DNA from 4 places in the Vibrio tritonius genome. Region 3 is predicted to be linked to each of the others. Evidence: predicted binding sites of a transcription regulator. Region 3 holds the regulator's gene; each other region holds the start of a gene.

Region 1 (4,707 bases), 940 kb from region 3:
CGTAATCAAGCGCGTTATCTTCAAGGCCAAGAACGGTCACTCCGGCTTTCCAAGTGCCATCCATCTCATCGTGCCAGCTCTTATAAGCGGCTTGACCCACTTTTTTCACCATAGACGTTAGCATAGTGCCTGGATGAAGGTGGTTTTGGTTTGAATCGACACCAATCGCGTATTTGCCTGCATCTGCGGCTGCTTGGTAAACCCCTAAACCTGTACCGCCAGCAGCGGCATAGATTACGTCAGCACCCTTTGAAAACTGTGCTTTAGCTAGCTCAGAACCTTTTGCTGGGTCATTAAATGCAGCACCCGTTGAGCCAGTCATGTTAGCTAGTACTTTTATATTTGGATTAGCAAATTTGGCACCTTGCTCGTAACCACATTCAAATTTGCGAATAAGAGGGATGTCCATACCACCGACAAAACCGACAACGTCTGATTTAGAGTATTTTGCAGCAATCGCACCAACAAGGAATGAGCCTTCGTGCTCTTTGAAGATAATAGATTGCACATTGGGTTTGTTTACGACTGAATCAAGAACAACGAAGTGGATATTTGGAAACTCAGTAGCGACTTTGTCTACTGCCGATACCATATTAAAGCCAACAGCGACAATCGGTGTAAAACCGCGACTTGCTAGACGACGTAAGCCTTGTTCACGTTGAGCTTCATTTTGTGGCTCGAATTCACGAACTTTGTTGCCTTCCGCGTTCATAACTTTAACGCCATTTTGGTAAACAGCTTCGTTAAATGATTTATCAAATTTGCCTGTGGTGTCATAGATGACAGCAGGTTTTGCTGCAGCTAATACGTTAAAAGAAGATACTGCTAGTGCAAGTGTTGTGAGTTTTAAAATGGACTTTTTCACAATTAAATCCCTATGTTGCAATGCCACTGTCTCTGTTTTCAATCCAAATTGAAAACGTATGTAGTAAAAAAAAACGGTACCTTAAATCCTGAGCTTTGCCCCAAATTAGGGAAGCCTCTAGGGGAGTCGTGTTAGGTACAAATAGCGACTCAGTTTATCGTTTGCTTAGAAAAAAAAAGTGGATTACTTCACATCAAGTCACATTTTTATCTTAAATAAACGAGTTTATTCTTTGTGGTTGTTAATTATTTGTTGGTATTGGTAACTCAATTTAACATTAATGGTTTTAAAAGGTGATCTGAACGACTTTATTTCATGCAAACGTTTCTTTGGCGCAAAGTGGTGCAATATTCACTAAAATGGTGCAATGTGGGAATAATGAGTTTTTACTGCGTCAATGAGAAAGGATTTGATGAAAGCGTTGTGTGAGTGAGAAAGTAACCAAAAAGTTAACTTGTTTTGCACGACTCACTTCACCTTTTTGGCATATCTATCCCAATCCAAGTGAGCAAGTATGAAAAATACGTGCCAATGAGTGTGATGAGACACTCATGTTTCACGGTGTAAAGAGGTTAAGGTTTGAAATAGAAAAGTCACGAATAGGTAGTCAAGATAAGATAAGTAATCGTTATCTTGTGGGTTACTTGCAAGCGCAAACGGTTGCTGTTAGATCAAGTTTTGTGAAAAAATAATGTTAAATTTATGTGATTTTTTAGTGTGTTCAGAGCGGGGTTTTTAGTTTTACCGTGATGAAACTCTCAAATAGAGATGTACGCTGATAAATCTGTTCATAAAAGCGTGAGCGGCTCATTACTTTTAATTAAGTCGTGCGTATAATCCGTGCCCGAAATTAATACAGTGTCCATCACCACAACTACTAACCTGGAAGGAAATCATAAACTATGAGCCTGTTTATGAGCCTAGTCGGCATGATTGCTCTCATTGCGTTTGCAGTGTTGCTTTCTGATAACCGCAAAGCTATCAATTTAAGAACCGTGGGTTTCGCTTTCGTAATCCAATTTATTATCGGTGGTTTCGTTTTATACGTACCATGGGGTCGTGATCTACTTGCTGGTTTTTCAGCAGGCGTACAACACGTTATCGATTACGGTAAAGACGGTATCGGCTTCCTATTTGGAAGTTTGGTGAACTTCTCTGTCGATGGCATTGGCTTCATCTTTGCTTTCCAAGTTCTACCAACAGTTATCTTCTTCTCTGCATTGATCTCTGTTTTTTACTACCTAGGTGTGATGCAGTGGGTTATTCGCATTCTTGGTGGTGGTCTACAAAAAGCATTGGGCACTTCTCGTGCTGAATCATTATCTGCAGCTGCAAACATTTTCGTTGGTCAAACTGAAGCGCCTCTTGTTGTTCGTCCTTTCATTTCACGTATGACTCAATCTGAGTTGTTCGCAGTAATGTGTGGTGGCTTGGCTTCTGTTGCTGGTGGTGTTCTTGCTGGTTACTCATCAATGGGTGTGCCTCTTGAATACTTGGTAGCAGCTTCATTTATGGCGGCTCCTGGTGGTCTTTTGTTCGCAAAAATCATCAAGCCAGAAACTGAAAAACCAAACGAAAACATTCTTGAAGAAGGTCTTGCTGACCAAGAAGACAAACCTGCAAACCTAATTGATGCAGCGGCAAGCGGTGCGGCAACTGGTCTGCAACTTGCGCTGAACATCGGTGCGATGCTATTGGCATTCGTTGGTTTGATTGCTCTTGTGAACGGTATCCTTGGTGGTGTTGGTGGTTGGTTCGGTATGGGCGACCTATCACTACAAATGCTTCTTGGCTGGGTATTCTCTCCTGTTGCATTCCTCATCGGTGTTCCATGGAGTGAAGCAACTGTTGCGGGTTCTTTCATTGGTCAAAAACTAGTAGTAAACGAATTTGTTGCTTACCTAGACTTCGTACCATACGTTAAAGACGCGGCAAACCATGTTGTTGCAACGACAGGTTTACCTATGACCGAGAAAACTCAAGCGATCATCTCATTCGCTCTATGTGGTTTCGCTAACTTGTCATCGGTAGCAATTTTGCTTGGCGGTCTTGGTCCATTGGCTCCAAATCGTCGTCACGACATCGCACGTTTCGGTATGCGTGCAGTAGCTGCTGGTACGCTATCTAACTTGATGGCTGCTACCATTGCTGGCTTCTTCTTGTCTCTATAATTAGTTGAGCTAATTTATATAGACGCCGCCTAATAACACCCCGTAGCAAGTAATTGCTGCGGGGTTTTTTAGTTTTGGGGATATGGAAAAATCCCTGAATTCTGGAGCGACACATGTCGAAAGCACGATGCTAGGCTTGTCGTAATAGAAACTAACCAAGATAGCGCGAGGGTTTTGAGATCCAAACCGTTTGCGTTTGTCTTACTGCTAGGGATTAGTACTGAAGAGCGCTAAGGTATGCGCGAACACAGTACGAACTCAATAGCAGAATAGCTTAGGCGTTTATCAGGATGATAACGTTTAGACTGAAAACTGCAGGCCACTAGGTACTGTGCGGTGCTAGGGATAGCGATCTCCTCACTGAGGGATTCTTCAAGGAACCAAGTCCGTTCATTGTGTGCTGATGTACCTTAGGTATTGGCATGAATTAATGAATTATTTTGATCGGAGATAGAAATGAGCGATTTAAAAGCGGCGGCTTTACGTGCACTAAAATTGATGGATTTAACCACTCTAAATGACAATGATACAGATGAAAAAGTGATCCAGCTTTGTCACGATGCGAAAAGCCCGGTTGGTAACACGGCCGCTATCTGTATCTATCCTCGCTTTATTCCTATTGCTAAGAAGACGTTAAAACAACAGGGAACGCCAGATATTCGTATCGCGACGGTAACCAACTTCCCGCACGGTAATGATGATATTGAGATTGCTGTTGCCGAAACCAAAGCTGCTGTCGCTTACGGTGCCGATGAAGTGGATGTGGTATTCCCTTACCGTACCCTTATTGCTGGTGATGAAACTTGTGGTTTTGAGTTGGTGAAACAATGTAAAGCCGCTTGTGGTGAGCATGTGTTATTGAAAGTGATCATTGAAACTGGTGAGTTAAAAGAAGAAGCGTTAATTAAAGCGGCTTCTCGTATCGCTATCGAAGCGGGTGCTAACTTTATCAAAACATCAACCGGTAAAGTTCCAGTAAATGCCACTCCAGAATCTGCACGTATGATGCTTGAAGTGATTCGTGATATGGGCGTAGCTAAAACCGTTGGTTTTAAACCTGCTGGTGGTGTTCGCACTGCGGAAGATGCACAAGCGTATCTTGCAATGGCGGATGAAATTTTAGGTAATGATTGGGTTGATAGTCGTCATTACCGTTTTGGTGCATCAAGCTTACTAACCAATCTATTGAATACCCTAGAAGTTACAGATCAAACGGCTGATCCTGCCGCGTACTAGTCAAACGTTTGGCGAGGGAAATACTTCGCCAATCTATTGGTTTATCGATATAACCGGTCTGTAAATAGGGATATCTTATGTTTTTAATTCAAGAAATTATCCGCAAAAAGCGCGATGGTGAGACCTTGAGTGCGGAAGAAATTCAGTTCTTTATTCAAGGTGTCGCCAATAATACCGTTTCTGAAGGTCAGATTGCAGCCTTTGCTATGGCGGTCTATTTTCGAGAAATGACCATGCCTGAGCGCATTGCGCTGACTTGTGCGATGCGTGATTCTGGCATGGTATTGGATTGGACATCGATGCAGTTTGATGGCCCTGTGGTGGATAAACACTCGACAGGGGGCGTGGGTGATTTAACATCGTTAGTGTTAGGCCCTATGGTTGCCGCCTGCGGTGGCTATGTTCCTATGATCTCTGGAAGAGGCTTAGGCCACA
Region 2 (4,707 bases), 1.2 Mb from region 3:
GTTGCTGCTGCACAGTGGTTTCTTTTGCCTTCGGCGCAGAAACAGGAGTGCTACTGCTATTTTGAGCGTCAACGTTTAATAAACGACGCAAAATATCCGAAGCACTTTCCCCAATATGTAGGGTCTGGCTAGCAATAAAACGGTATAGATCCTCATCAACCTCAATTGTTTTCATTCGCTTTTCACAATCTCAATGTTTAAACTCACAGGGATTATAGCGAGATCTTCGCTCAGACTCTACGTTAAACCAATCACTAATAAGATAAAATGTCAGCACTTCTCAATTACAAACTCGAAGGTGAGGGTCACACCATTGTTTTGATCCACGGTTTATTTGGCAATTTAGACAATCTTGGGCTGCTTGCTCGTGATCTTAAAAACGATCACCAAGTGCTGAGTGTCGATCTGCGTAACCACGGCATATCGTTCCATAGCGATGAACATAATTACGATCTTCTCGCTCAAGATATCAAACAGTTACTCGCTCATTTATCCATCAATCACGCAATCGTTATTGGCCACTCCATGGGCGGCAAAGCCGCGATGAAACTCGCAGCCATCGCTCCCGAAATAGTCACTCGCCTCATTGTGTTGGACATGGCGCCTGTCGCCTACACAACTCGTCGCCACGATAATGTGTTTGCAGGATTAAATGCTGTGATCGACGCCAAACCCACTAACCGCCGTGATGCTATGGCTATTTTAGCTGAGCATATTGAGCTTGAAGGAGTTCGCCAATTCATTGGTAAATCACTGTTTAATAATGGCGAACATATGGAATGGCGCTTTAATGTACGAGCTTTGGAAAAAAACTACTGGGATATATTAGGTTGGAACACGATAGAGCCTTGCTCTATCCCAACACTGTTTATTAAAGGTGGTTTGTCTGAATATGTCACAGCCGAATATCAAGCAGAAATCAAAGCACAGTTTACCCAAGCTCGCGCCCATGTCGTCGCCAATACTGGTCACTGGCTACATTCGGAAAAACCTGCGGAAGTCTTGCGTGCTATTCGTAAATTTTTAATCGTGTAAGGCATCCGTACTGGATAAAAACACCTTTCGCGTTTAATCGGCTTGAAACAGACCGATTGGTACATTAACTTTGCTGTTTAACAGTGGTATTATGCGCCCATAAAAATTGGCGTAAGAATTTGCTTTATCATTTGACTTTAACGTCCACAGCCTTGCTGGTGCTAAGCAAAACTCACTCTACACAATTACTTTGTAGAGAGAAACACGTAAAAACAAGCTGTTAGCCGTCAATTAGTAAAGTTCTTTCTTTTTTCAGGTTGAACAGGATAACTCAGTTCTGTTGCAACTGAGTGGCAACTCTGTGGTCCGAATAAGAGTTAGATGTAACGACAGAGAGTTCACCCATAACAATTTAAAGGTAATGATTCTATGGCAAGTGTAGGTATCTTCTTTGGTAGTGATACTGGCAACACCGAAGCGGTTGCAAAGATGATTCAGAAAAAGCTTGGTGAAAAGCTAGTTCATGTTCAAGACATCGCAAAAAGCAGTAAAGAAGACATCGATAATTTCGATCTACTGCTACTCGGTATCCCTACTTGGTACTACGGCGAAGCACAATGCGACTGGGACGACTTTTTCCCTGAACTAGAAACCATTGATTTCTCAACCAAGCTTGTTGCTATCTTTGGTTGTGGTGACCAAGAAGACTACGCAGAGTACTTCTGCGATGCGATGGGCACCATTCGTGATATCGTTGAAGCAAAAGGCGGCACAATTGTTGGCGAATGGCCAACCGAAGGCTATGACTTCGAAGCGTCAAAAGCGCTTGTTGATGACAACCACTTTGTTGGACTTTGTATTGATGAAGACCGTCAGCCTGAGCTAACCGAACAACGTGTTTCAACTTGGGTAAACCAAGTATATGAAGAGATGTGTCTAGCTGAACTTGAAGACTAATCACTAAGATTATTTCTTTACCAGATCAAAAATCCCCAACGTTGGGGATTTTTTATATCTATTGGTGGATAAAATTCATTACTGGACGAATAGCCTACCGAGTTACCACAATATATGACCTATAGCTGGGGCTAAAAGAACAGTCACCATTCCAGCTATCATCATCACTACGCTAGAAACCACACCTTCAGAACTGCCTAGCTGATAAGCTTTTGCGGTACCAGCACCATGGGCAGAAGCGCCTAAACTGGCCCCCTTACCTAAACGTGAACGAATCGACAGTACCGTAAGGATGACTTCACCAATCGCCATACCGATTAACCCCGTTAACACCACAAAAAGCGCAGTTAGATCACTTTGCCCCCCAACGGATTTAGTGGCCTCGACGGCAAAAGGCGTCGTGATTGAACGCATCGCTAAACTGCGTTGTAGCAGTTCAGGTAAATGGAATAAGCGAGCTAAAAACACCGTACTGACTACCGCAACCATTACTGAAACCATCACCCCAACAGATAAAGATAGCCAGTGGCGACGAATTAACTCTCGATTATCATAAACCGGAATAGCAAATGCCACAGTTGCAGGGCCGAGCATCCACATCAACCAATGGGAATCTTGCATGTAAGATTGATAGGGAATTCGAAACACAATAACCATCATCACTAACAGTAACGGCGCCAACATTAATGGCATTAAAAAGATACTTTTTTTACGCCTGTACAACTGCTTACTCACGTAGTAAAGCAGGACTGTCATTACGAAACAGAGTAAACCAACCCCATAGTTTGACCAAAGCATCATTTATTGGCCCACTTTAACTAACCGCTGCGCGCGACGGTTACTCTTACGGCGCGACAGGGCAACTTCAAAACGATAGACTCGATCAACCACCCAAGCCGTTACTCCAATAACAAGTGCCGTACTAATAAACAATACAGCAATGATTTGTAGCCCTTCTTGCTCCATCAAAGATTGATAATTAACAACGGTGACAACAGCAGGAACGAAAAACAGTAACATTTCAGCCAACAACCAAGTCGCACCTCGCCTCAACCATTCAACATTGATGATACGCGCAAACACTAATACCAATAACAGCAGCAAACCAGTTAAGTTGGAGGGAATGGGTAAATGGAACTGCTTTACCAAGTAATCGGCAGCAAACCAAATCACGGAAAGCCCTATCACTTGTATGATGGTTAGCATTCCATTTCCTATTTTGTTCATCGTGGAAAACACTCGTTTTGTGAATTTTGTCACAGTATATTGACCATCCTAACCATCATAAAATGAATTTTTATTATCATTTTCATGCCAAAATGGAATACATAACCCAACTTGAAATAAGTACGTTGTTATGGACATTAAAGCGTTACGCTATTTTGTAAAATTAGTGGAATTGCAGAGTTTTACTCGGGCTTCAGAAAGCCTTTACGTTACCCAGCCCACCATTAGTAAGATGGTACGCAACTTAGAACAGTCATTAAATCAACCACTACTCCACCGCGAGGGAAGACGTTTTTGGTTAACCGATGCAGGCGAAATTGTTTATCAAAGGGCACTACAAATTCTAGAGCAGATGGATCAGCTTAAAGCGGAATTGATTGATTTACATGAATTACAACGTGGTCACTTACGTCTAGGAATTCCTCCCATGGTTGGCCATTTATACGCAGGTCTAATCCGTCGTTACCGGCAACTTTACCCCAACGTTGAGCTCACCATTGTTGAATACGGCGGGCGCAAAATAGAACAGGCGTTAGTTAACGGTGAATTAGACATGGCAATCACTATGCTCACCTCTCATCACGACCACTGTTTAGCTAAATTACCACTGGCGAACTATCCCATTCATGCCATTTTACCTGATACAGAACGTTGGCATGATTGTAAGCACATCACGTGGCAAGACTTAAAAGAAGAGCCTTTCTATCTTTATACAGAAGAGTTTACCTTGAGCGACTACATTAATACGCTGTGCCAAAATGCAGGATATGCCCCACAAATTTCTGCCCGAAGCAGTCAATGGGATTTTCTAGTCGCATTGGTTAAGAGTGGCGTAGGTGTTGCTTTTCTTCCTGACCCCTTATGTCATCGTATTCGAGATGAAGCTGTGTTAGTTAAGCCAATTTCTCCCTCAATGGATTGGCCACTAGGTATGATTTGGCATGCTGACCGCTATGTCTCAAAAACGGCAGATGCCCTGATAAAACTCGGTAAAGAGTATATTGAATCCAAGAAAAATCAGGAACCGATGCTAAACTAACCAAATCGTTTTACTATTTTTATCATCAACGTTCGTAGGATTAATTACGAGCGATATTGAACAGATGACTCAACCGTTTCATCAGTATTGTAAGTAAAATGAGTTTTAATCATAAATAAATCTGATGTCACACTATTCGTTTTATGTAATAAAATGAGTGTGTTATTCTTAACTCGAGTAAATCAAACTGATTAAGAAAAAAGTTGTCTTAGACTTTAGTTCGAAATGAGAACTGCTAGTCAGCAACAATGAAAAATACGAAATGGGTTGCATTTTATATTGCCAGTTAAGTGCACAATATAGACATAACTTGAAGTAACCCTTTGAACTTCGTGGTTTATTGTTCTGCGTGACTAACCTATAATATGGGCAACACTGACTTCTGTTATTTACTGCAGATCATCAACGGGAAACTATATGTCAGATAATAACCAAGCGCTAAAGGATGCTGGTCTTAAAGTAACCCTTCCAAGGCTTAAGATTCTAGAGGTATTACAGCAACCTGAGTG
Region 3 (4,707 bases):
TGCACACACTTCACTCACATTGGAAAGATTGTGGCAATTCAGTCTGCAATATTACAGTGTGCGAGAAGTAAAAGAGGCATGCTTAAGTCTGCAAAATCAGTTCCACGGTAATGTGAATCTGCTCTTACTGCTTAAATGGTTAGATGAAGAGAAACTGAGTTTTCAGACCGAGCAATGGCCAATCGTCTCCGATTGTCTTGGTCGGTCTGAAGCGCTATTACATCAATACCGAGAATTACGTCGCAAGCTCAAAGGTCATGTCACCGATACCTTATATCGTGAAGCCTTGCAATTTGAGCTGCATCTGGAAAAGCAGCAACAATCCGACTTGGTAGACTGCATTACCACTCAGTTGACGCTCACATCAACTCAGCAACCCGAACTTTGCCAACGATATTGTCGCCAATTAGGCGCCGACAAACTCACGGCTGTTTTTGCTAAACCCGCGCAACCGCAACAGAAAAAACCTTAGCGGTCGTGTAACCTGATGACCGACAGAGCCAATAATGGAATGCCAATGTCTGCCTTTTTGCCACCTTTGGGACTAGCTAACCCACATATCCAAACCTTACTACCACGACTATTTCGTCGTCGTCCTCTGTTTGAACCCATTTGGCAAACACTAGAGACACCTGATAATGATTTTCTCGATTTAGCCTGGAGTGACCCCCCTGAACAAGTGGGTCACAACAACAAACCCATTTTTGTGCTGTTTCACGGTTTAGAAGGCAGTTTCTATAGCCCTTATGCAAATGGGCTGATGCATGCATTTGCTCAGCAAGGTTGGAACTCGGTACTGATGCATTTTAGAGGTTGTAGTGGCCGACCTAATCGCCTTGCTCGCGCCTATCATTCAGGAGAGACGTCAGATGCGCGCTTAGTACTTGAGCATATTCGTCAGACATACCCCAATCGTACGGTTATTGCGGCTGGAGTTTCTCTCGGTGGTAATATGCTGGTTAACTACTTATCCGACTATGCCGATGACCCGATAGTACAAGCTGCAACTGTTATTTCAGCGCCGTTAGATTTGGCTTCTTGCTCAGACCGTATCGAAGTCGGATTTTCTAAGGTGTATCGTAATTACTTGATGAACTCGTTAAAACGAAATGCGCTACTGAAAATCTCGCTCTTGAACGAGCAATTGGGTATTAAGGCCGAACAGATAACAAACCTGCATCGCTTACGTGATTTTGATGATCTAATTACTGCTCCGCTCCATGGTTTTGCCAATGCACAAGATTACTATCAGCGTTGCTCTGGCTTATCCAAATTAACCCATATTTCGATACCGACACTGCTACTACAAGCCAAAGACGATCCATTTATGACCGATAAAGTGGTCCCTACATTTCCTCTTCCCGAGTATGTGCACTATCGCTTACTTGAACATGGTGGTCACGTGGGGTTCGTAAATGGCTCTTTGCTTAAACCACAATGCTGGCTTGAACAAACCCTGCCAAAGCACTACCAATATTTACTCAGTAACGACTAAAAAGTCGGTATTTTTACAACCCATTAATTAACGCAAGAGTGGTAAAAACCATTCATGTTAGAGGTTTTTATGAACATCCCTTGGCAACAAATTGCCCCAGAAACGTTAGATAACTTGATTCGTGAATTCGTTCTTCGCGAAGGGACCGACTACGGTACACACGAAATCTCGTTGGACACAAAAGTCGAACAAGTTAAAAAACAGCTGCAAGCAGGCGAAGCAGTGATTGTCTACTCAGAACTACATGAAACGGTAGACATACAATTACGCCATGCATAATTGCCAGATGAGAGCAGAACAAACCATGCTATAGTGAATCCACTTAGATTTGGAATTCCCTTAATTAAGGACAACAAGAGACAGGGTTAGTCATGTCAGCGAAACATCCTATTATTGCCGTTACAGGTTCTTCTGGTGCTGGAACAACGACGACATCTGAAGCGTTCCGCAAAATGTTTAACATGATGTCAGTAAGGCCAGCTTGGGTTGAAGGTGACAGTTTTCACCGATTTACCCGTCCAGAAATGGACGTAGAAATTCGCAAAGCGCGCGAACAAGGTCGTCATATCAGTTATTTTGGCCCACAAGCCAATGACTTTCCCACGTTAGAAGAGTTCTTTCGTCAATACGGGAAAGATGGCACAGGCCAAATTCGCCGCTATCTGCATACATTTGACGAGGCTGTACCATACAACCAAATGCCTGGGACATTTACCCCTTGGCAAGATTTGCCAGAAAATACCGATGTATTATTTTACGAAGGTTTACATGGTGGCGTGGTTGATGGCGATGTTAACGTATCACAACATGTCGATTTTTTAATTGGCATGGTACCAATCGTAAACTTAGAGTGGATTCAAAAATACGTTCGAGACACCCGTGACAGAGGGCATTCTCGTGAAGCGGTAATGGATTCTATCGTTCGCTCGATGGACGACTACCTTAATTACATTACCCCGCAGTTTTCTCGAACTCACATTAACTTCCAACGTGTTCCCACGGTGGATACGTCAAACCCATTAAATGCGAAAGGGATTCCAAGTTTAGACGAAAGTTTTGTCGTAATACGCCTTCGTGGCATAAAAAACGTCGATTTCCCTTATCTACTCGCTATGATAGATGGATCATTCATGTCGCGGCATAATACCATTGTGGTTCCTGGTGGAAAAATGGGGTTTGCGATGGAATTGATTGTCCGCCCAATCCTGCAACAACTGATAGAAAGCGGTAAAATTGGCTAATTCATCACATGTAATTTTCGCTTACTTTTCATACCGTGATCATAAGCACGTTTTTGCGCAATAAATCGGCCAAACGACACGATTAAAGTCAAGAAATTAGTAATGAAAAAGGATACTATTCTTTAACGGAAACAAGATAACTTGCAGTGAATCCAAACTCTTCTTATTCTAGTAGGCCTGAATAAGGCTTCGCTAAAATATGGATAGCGGCAAGCGTACCCTGCAGAGGAAGTGAGATATTATGGTTCTAGGTAAACCTCAAACAGACCCAACATTAGAGTGGTTTCTTTCACACTGTCATATTCACAAATACCCATCAAAAAGCACTTTGATTCATGCGGGTGAGAAGGCAGAAACGCTGTATTACATCGTAAAAGGTTCTGTTGCGGTATTGATTAAAGATGAAGAAGGCAAGGAGATGATCCTTTCCTATCTAAATCAGGGTGATTTTATCGGTGAACTTGGTCTTTTCGAAGAAGGTCAAGAACGTAGCGCCTGGGTTCGAGCAAAATCTCCATGTGAAGTAGCTGAGATTTCATTTAAGAAATTCCGTCAGCTAATTCAAGTTAACCCAGACATTCTAATGCGTCTTTCTGGTCAAATGGCACGTCGCCTACAAGTGACTAGCCAAAAAGTGGGCGATTTAGCCTTCCTTGACGTAACTGGTCGTATTGCTCAGACTCTTTTGAATCTAGCAAAACAACCTGATGCAATGACTCACCCAGACGGTATGCAAATTAAAATTACCCGTCAGGAGATTGGTCAAATCGTTGGTTGTTCACGCGAAACGGTTGGTCGTATTCTTAAGATGCTTGAAGAACAAAACCTTATTTCTGCACACGGCAAAACTATCGTCGTGTACGGCACCCGTTAATTCGTACTAACAAGCAACGAATGAGAAAAACCACCTAATCAGGTGGTTTTTTATTTTTTGAACAGCCAAAGCCTAATACCCGTAGTGGTAATGATGAACGATTACTGGCGATGGGTACTTTCAAAAATCTTATCCGCCGACGCCTCAACAAACCCTTGATAGAGTGTCCCGTCAGCCATGGGATAGCGCTTGGCAAACTCGTAGAATCCGCCCGGCACCATTGCCGTAACATCATCAAAACTCACTTCGACCTTATCCGCCAACGTAGAAGACTGCTCAAGCATAACGTCTGGAGACCCTTTTACTTCCCCTCCAGCCTCATTGATTGCAAAGCCATGACTGCGTAAATGCGCATTCACCTGCTTAACCTCGTCAAACGCACTAAGTTGATTGACACTTACGGTAAAATGATTCGCTCCATACCCATGTGCAGCTAACCATCCTGCGTATTCACTCTCTGCTGCCAAGATTTGATAATCGGTATAACTTAATGACCATGGCCTTCCTTGCCACAAAAAGTCGGGATTAGTAACCTTGGTAACACTATCAAGTAATGGATAAATCAACTTTTGGGCCGGAATACTCAGTTCATCCACCAACAACTCACTAATAAATACCTTAGGTAAGGTTGGATCTGGGTGTTGCAAATGACGCGCATAAAGCTTTTTGGCAGCAAAACGATATTCGCCACCGACTTGGTAGCCTTCAGCTAAAAAGGGCTTCATTAGTACATCTAACCCGAGTTGCGGGCTACGAAAGGTGCGTAGCGCGATGTGATCATTAATTAAAGGTTCGTTTTCTTGCAGCAATTGGTGAACTTTGTCCGCAGATGGACACAAACGGGTAATATAGTCTTGCCATAGATTATCAAACAGTTGGACAGCTCTCATAGCGTCTCCTTATCTGTAAAATAGCGACCCTCTTGCCCTAAGTTCGCCGCCAAATAGAATGATCACAACTCCACACCAGGGCTGAGCTGGGCCGGTAATTGGGTACAATCCCCTTCCATTGATGCCATCGGGTAAGCACAATAGTCCGCCGCATAATAAGCACTTGGACGTAAGTTGCCGGATGCTCCAGGACCACCAAATGGGGCA
Region 4 (4,707 bases), on a different replicon from region 3:
AGCCTTCGTCCCACGTTTCTAATGCTTCGGGTAACAAAGTGTGGTTGGTATAGGCAAAAGTACGACTACAAATGCTCCACGCTTTGTCCCATGAAAGCCCTTTTTCATCGATGAAGATACGCATCAATTCAGGAATTGCGATGGTTGGGTGCGTATCATTTAGTTGTACGGTTTCATGTTCAGGCAATTCTTCAATCGAAAAACCTGCATTGATATGTCGGCGTAAAATATCGCGAATAGAAGCAGCACTGTGAAAGTATTGCTGCATTAAGCGCAACGTTTTGCCTTTTTCATGGTTATCGTTGGGATACAATACCTTAGTAATGTTATCGGCGTCGATCAAAGCGTGCTGCGCTTCAAAATAGTTGCCGTTGTTAAAGCTCTCTAGCGAGAAAGGTGCAATGGCTCTTGCTTCCCAAAGACGCAGTGGATAAACCGTATCATTTTCATAGCCTACAATGGGCAGATCCCATGGCATGGCTTGAATCAGCATACCTGGCACCCAGTTACGTTTCTCTTCACCATCGACATGGGTCACTTCAACATGGCCATAAAAACCGATGTCTTGCTTAAATTCTGGACGAGCCACTTCCCATGGATACCCTTCAATCCCTTGCCAAGCGTCTGGCGATTCCTTCTGATGGCAATGGTCAAACGATTGTTTAAATAAACCATATTCGTAGTGCAAACCATAACCAACCGTGGGGTATTCCAATGCCGCGCAAGAATCCATATAACAGGCGGCTAGTCGTCCTAAACCACCATTACCAAGGGAGGGATCACGCTCCTCTTCTAACAAGTCTGTCAGGTTTTGTCCTAACCCTTCCATCGCTTCAGCGACCGGCTCATACAAACCTAAACTGATTAAGTTATTCCCCGTTAAACGACCGATCAAAAACTCTAACGATAGGTAATTGAGGCTTTTCGCTTTGACGATCTGCGGATCTTGTTCCGTTTCCAGCAAGTTGAACATGGTGAGTTCAGCCAAAGCACGGGCCATTGCCAAATACCACGCGTGAGTTGATGCATGCTCTACCGTCGTTGCGTAGGTTGCATTGAGGTGACGCTTAACGTTGTTTTGAAATAGCGCTTTATCAAAGGGGTACTTTTGAGTCGGTTTCATCGAGAAATCTCACTTTTCGGTTTTATCCATCTGAGACATATCGTGCATCTCTTTTGATTAAGACACCTCCTCCTCCCAGTGATACAACAAGGAGGAGATCAGAAGGCGTAGAAATGCCGTACCAGTGACACACTGATGGTTGAATGAGCACACTTTCCCACCCTAACTAATCAATGTGTATCTGATAACATTAGCTCTGCTTTTCGTTGCATAGGCAGTGAGAGGTGGTTTTATCTGTACGAAATGCATACTCCATCACAAAAATAAGTTATTTTTTGTTCGATTTTCAGCTATTCCTGTACAAGTACTAATCGATTTGGCGTGTCAGTCGGTAATGAAAAGTGATTTTAGTCACATAAATAGGGCGTAGTTAGCCGTTTAAGACCGAATGATCAGCGAACGTTGATCACCAAGCATTCTAACTGACCCAGCCCATGATCGATGGTTGTGATCGTCTTCACGCAAACATTTGCGATCTCTATGGATAGAGACGCTGGATCATCAGTAGTGATCAAGCGTCATGATGGTGATAAATCATGTGGATCCCTTCAAAACTGAGTCAACCAGAACATCAAAATAACACTATCGAGCGGCCCCGCATTCTTGAGTTATTAACCCAGGCTGCCCAATCCAAATTAGTGTTGTTTCGCTCACCAGCAGGCTATGGCAAAACCACCATGGTGTTGGACTGGTTGAATCACAACGAACAGGTAGGTTGGTTCAGTATTGATGAAAGTGATAACGACAGTTATCGCTTCGTTAATTATTTCGTTAGGGCATTAAATAAGGCATCCAACAATAGCTGCTTAGACACTCAGATGCTGGTGGAGCGACATCAATATGCTTCTCTCACTGCCTTATTCGCATCGTTGCTTGCTGAACTCGATAATTTTCAACAGCATGCTTATCTGGTTCTCGACGATTATCATCAAATTAATAATGATGAACTGCACGAAGCAATGCGTTTTTTCCTCAAACATGTCTCACACCATATTACTATCGTGATCACTTCACGGGTTTTGCCTCCGCTTGGCACAGCGAATTTACGTGTTCGCGACCAGATGATTGAAGTCAATCACCAGCAACTGGCGTTTGATGTCGACGAAACCATTCGTTTTATGCAGTTACGTACAGGAGAGAAACTCTCGGAAAACTGCGCGAGTCGGTTGTGTGAATACATCGAGGGTTGGCCTTCAGCCTTGCAATTGGTAGCGTTACAAAACAAACAATCGAATACCGCAAATTGGCTAAACGATCTTAAGTCACCACCAGCCGGATCCTCTCACTTTCAACTGGCAGACTATTCATTACAATCTTTACCTTTAGATCATGCCCATCTGTGGGATTACCTGATGGAAGAAGTGTTTTCACGTATCGATCCTGCTACCCAAACGTTTTTGATGCAGTGCTCGGTACTGGAATATTTCACGGCGAGCATGGCGTCAACAATCACGGGATGTTCTGATTCCCTTAGCAAAATTGAACAGCTAATTCGCTCAGGCCTGTTTATATGGCCAATGTCGACCATTCCCGCACACCATAGGGGCAAAGAAGAGTGGTTTCGTTTTCATCATCTTTTTGCAGAATTTCTTAACCATCAACGTAAAGCCAAAATGGCCAACAAAGAAGCTAAATTACACCGTTTAGCCGCCCAAGCTTGGCTTGAAGAACACAATCCCAACCTAGCCCTTTGCCATGCCAGTTTTGCTCAAGATATAGCAGTCCAAACAGAGATTCTGAAACACTATGGTTGGGCCATGTTCAATCAAGGCGCATTAGAAGCTCTTGAGCATGGGATCAATGCCTTAGATGAAGACACCCTCTACCGAGAACCCTCACTGTGTTTAATGCAAGCTTGGCTCGCCCAAAGCCAGCATCGTTATGACGAAGTAGAAAGTCTACTGCAGCAAGCCGATCATCACATGCAGCGTTTAGATGTGCATCCAACCGAAAAAGAACAAGCCGAATTTAACGCCTTAAAAGCGCAAATCGCCATTAACCAAAACCAACCCGAATCGGCACTCTCCCTTGCAGAGCAAGCATTAAGTGTTTTGGACAGCACCATTTATCAAAGCCGCATTGTCGCGACATCGGTCGTTGGTGAGGTGAACCATGTGTTAGGCGATTTGAGTCGCGGCTTATCCATGATGCAACAAACGGAAAAACTCGCTCGTCAATATCAGGTGTATCCACAAGCACTTTGGGCAATGGCACAACAAAGCGAGATATTATTAGCGCAAGGCTATTCACAAGCCGCCTACGATATCCAAGATACTGCCCTGCTCTTTATCCAAGAACATCAGTTACAGCAATTACCCTTGCATGAATTTTTACTGCGTATCCGCGGTCAGTTACTTTGGTGTTGGAATCGTCTCGATGAAGCACAAGAGGCGGCTTATAAAGGGCTCGATGTACTTGGAGATGAAATGAATAGTAAGCACTTACATTGCTATTCATTACTGGCGCTTATTGCTCTGACACGCGGTGAGATGGATAAAGCAGGACGCTTTATTGATGAAATCCAGCAACGATTGCAAACCTCCACCTATCATGTCGATTGGACCGCGCACGCTTCCTTAGTGCAGCTGCTTTATTGGCAAAATAATGACGATCAACAATCCATTCAGCAGTGGCTAGAAAACGCCGACTGCCCAGCGCATGGCTCCAACCATTTCACCCAGCTACAGTGGCGAAATATCGCTCGCGCTCATATGGCACTTGGACAGTTTAGCCAAGCGCAAGCAGCACTCGACTTCATTCAAAACGAAGCACAACACTACCAACTCACCACCGACACCAATCGAAACTGGGTGGTGCAAGCAGGGCTTGCCCAAAGGCAAAAGAAAAAAGCATTAGCCACTCAAGCACTGGAACACGCACTCACACTGACGGTGCAAAATGGCATGATGGGCAATTATCTGCTCGATAGCGAAGAACTTGCTCCCGCGCTGGAACGGGCGTTACAGAGCACCAAGTTAAGCGATATTGCTCGACATAGAGGCAGCCAGATACTCCAGAATATGTTAAATGTGCGAAATAAGCGCTCTATTCACTTTGACGAGGATTTTATCCACCAGCTAATGAATCGCACGGATACTCCGGAAATGATACGAAAGAGCCCACTGACGCAGCGAGAATGGCAAGTATTGGGGCTTATCTACTCAGGACTGAGTAATGAACAAATCGCACAAGAAATGGATGTCGCAGGTACGACGGTGAAAACGCATATTCGTAACTTATATCAAAAGCTGAATATCTCGAACCGACGTCAAGCACTGACAACAGCAGAAAAGTTGGTGGAAATGATGGGCTATGCCTAACGGTAGCATTAATGGCTACCGTCGACACAGAGTAAAACAGTAGGCTTAGAACGGACGAGGAGCGAAACCTGTCATCACTTCTAACTTTAGTGCTTTACCTTCTTTGGTCATTGGGTGAACTACCACTAAACCTTTCACTGACTTTTTCAGTTTACCAAGGTCTGCCTGTTCAGCTTTCGTCAGTTCACGAGAAAATTCCATTTGATTCAAAGTACGACGTGTTTTGTTCACTTCGAATTCTTGCTTATGTTTTAACTGGCTAAT

Evidence for each region. The regulator CRP, encoded in region 3, controls carbon source genes, mostly activating them, when cyclic AMP is high. The targets are predictions, from matches to a motif close to TGTGANNNNNNTCACA.
Region 1: a site for CRP is predicted at 1,611-1,626, ahead of JCM16456_RS02980 (NupC/NupG family nucleoside CNT transporter). Genes of this name have one in related genera too.
Region 2: a site for CRP is predicted at 3,178-3,193, ahead of JCM16456_RS04150 (CidA/LrgA family protein). Genes of this name have one in related genera too.
Region 4: a site for CRP is predicted at 1,464-1,479, ahead of malT (HTH-type transcriptional regulator MalT). Genes of this name have one in related genera too.

What each region holds. Positions count from the first base shown of each region.
Region 1 is NZ_AP014635.1:642,280-646,986, forward strand. It holds gene JCM16456_RS02975 (BMP family lipoprotein) at 1-865, opposite strand, end outside; gene JCM16456_RS02980 (NupC/NupG family nucleoside CNT transporter) at 1,768-3,036, shown strand; gene deoC (deoxyribose-phosphate aldolase) at 3,493-4,272, shown strand; gene deoA (thymidine phosphorylase) at 4,350-4,707, shown strand, end outside.
Region 2 is NZ_AP014635.1:877,091-881,797, reverse strand. It holds gene seqA (replication initiation negative regulator SeqA) at 1-175, opposite strand, end outside; gene JCM16456_RS04165 (alpha/beta fold hydrolase) at 268-1,035, shown strand; gene fldA (flavodoxin FldA) at 1,405-1,932, shown strand; gene JCM16456_RS04155 (LrgB family protein) at 2,035-2,730, opposite strand; gene JCM16456_RS04150 (CidA/LrgA family protein) at 2,734-3,159, opposite strand; gene JCM16456_RS04145 (LysR family transcriptional regulator) at 3,290-4,198, shown strand; gene fcrX (ferric iron uptake transcriptional regulator FcrX) at 4,616-4,707, shown strand, end outside.
Region 3 is NZ_AP014635.1:3,134,843-3,139,549, forward strand. It holds gene JCM16456_RS13945 (TIGR02444 family protein) at 1-472, shown strand, start outside; gene JCM16456_RS13950 (hydrolase) at 518-1,495, shown strand; gene JCM16456_RS13955 (YheU family protein) at 1,565-1,774, shown strand; gene JCM16456_RS13960 (phosphoribulokinase) at 1,867-2,736, shown strand; gene crp (cAMP-activated global transcriptional regulator CRP) at 2,978-3,610, shown strand; gene JCM16456_RS13970 (DUF1338 domain-containing protein) at 3,712-4,500, opposite strand; gene astD (succinylglutamate-semialdehyde dehydrogenase) at 4,563-4,707, opposite strand, start outside.
Region 4 is NZ_AP014636.1:12,474-17,180, reverse strand. It holds gene JCM16456_RS15415 (glycogen/starch/alpha-glucan phosphorylase) at 1-1,123, opposite strand, end outside; gene malT (HTH-type transcriptional regulator MalT) at 1,660-4,443, shown strand; gene JCM16456_RS15405 (YibL family ribosome-associated protein) at 4,489-4,707, opposite strand, start outside.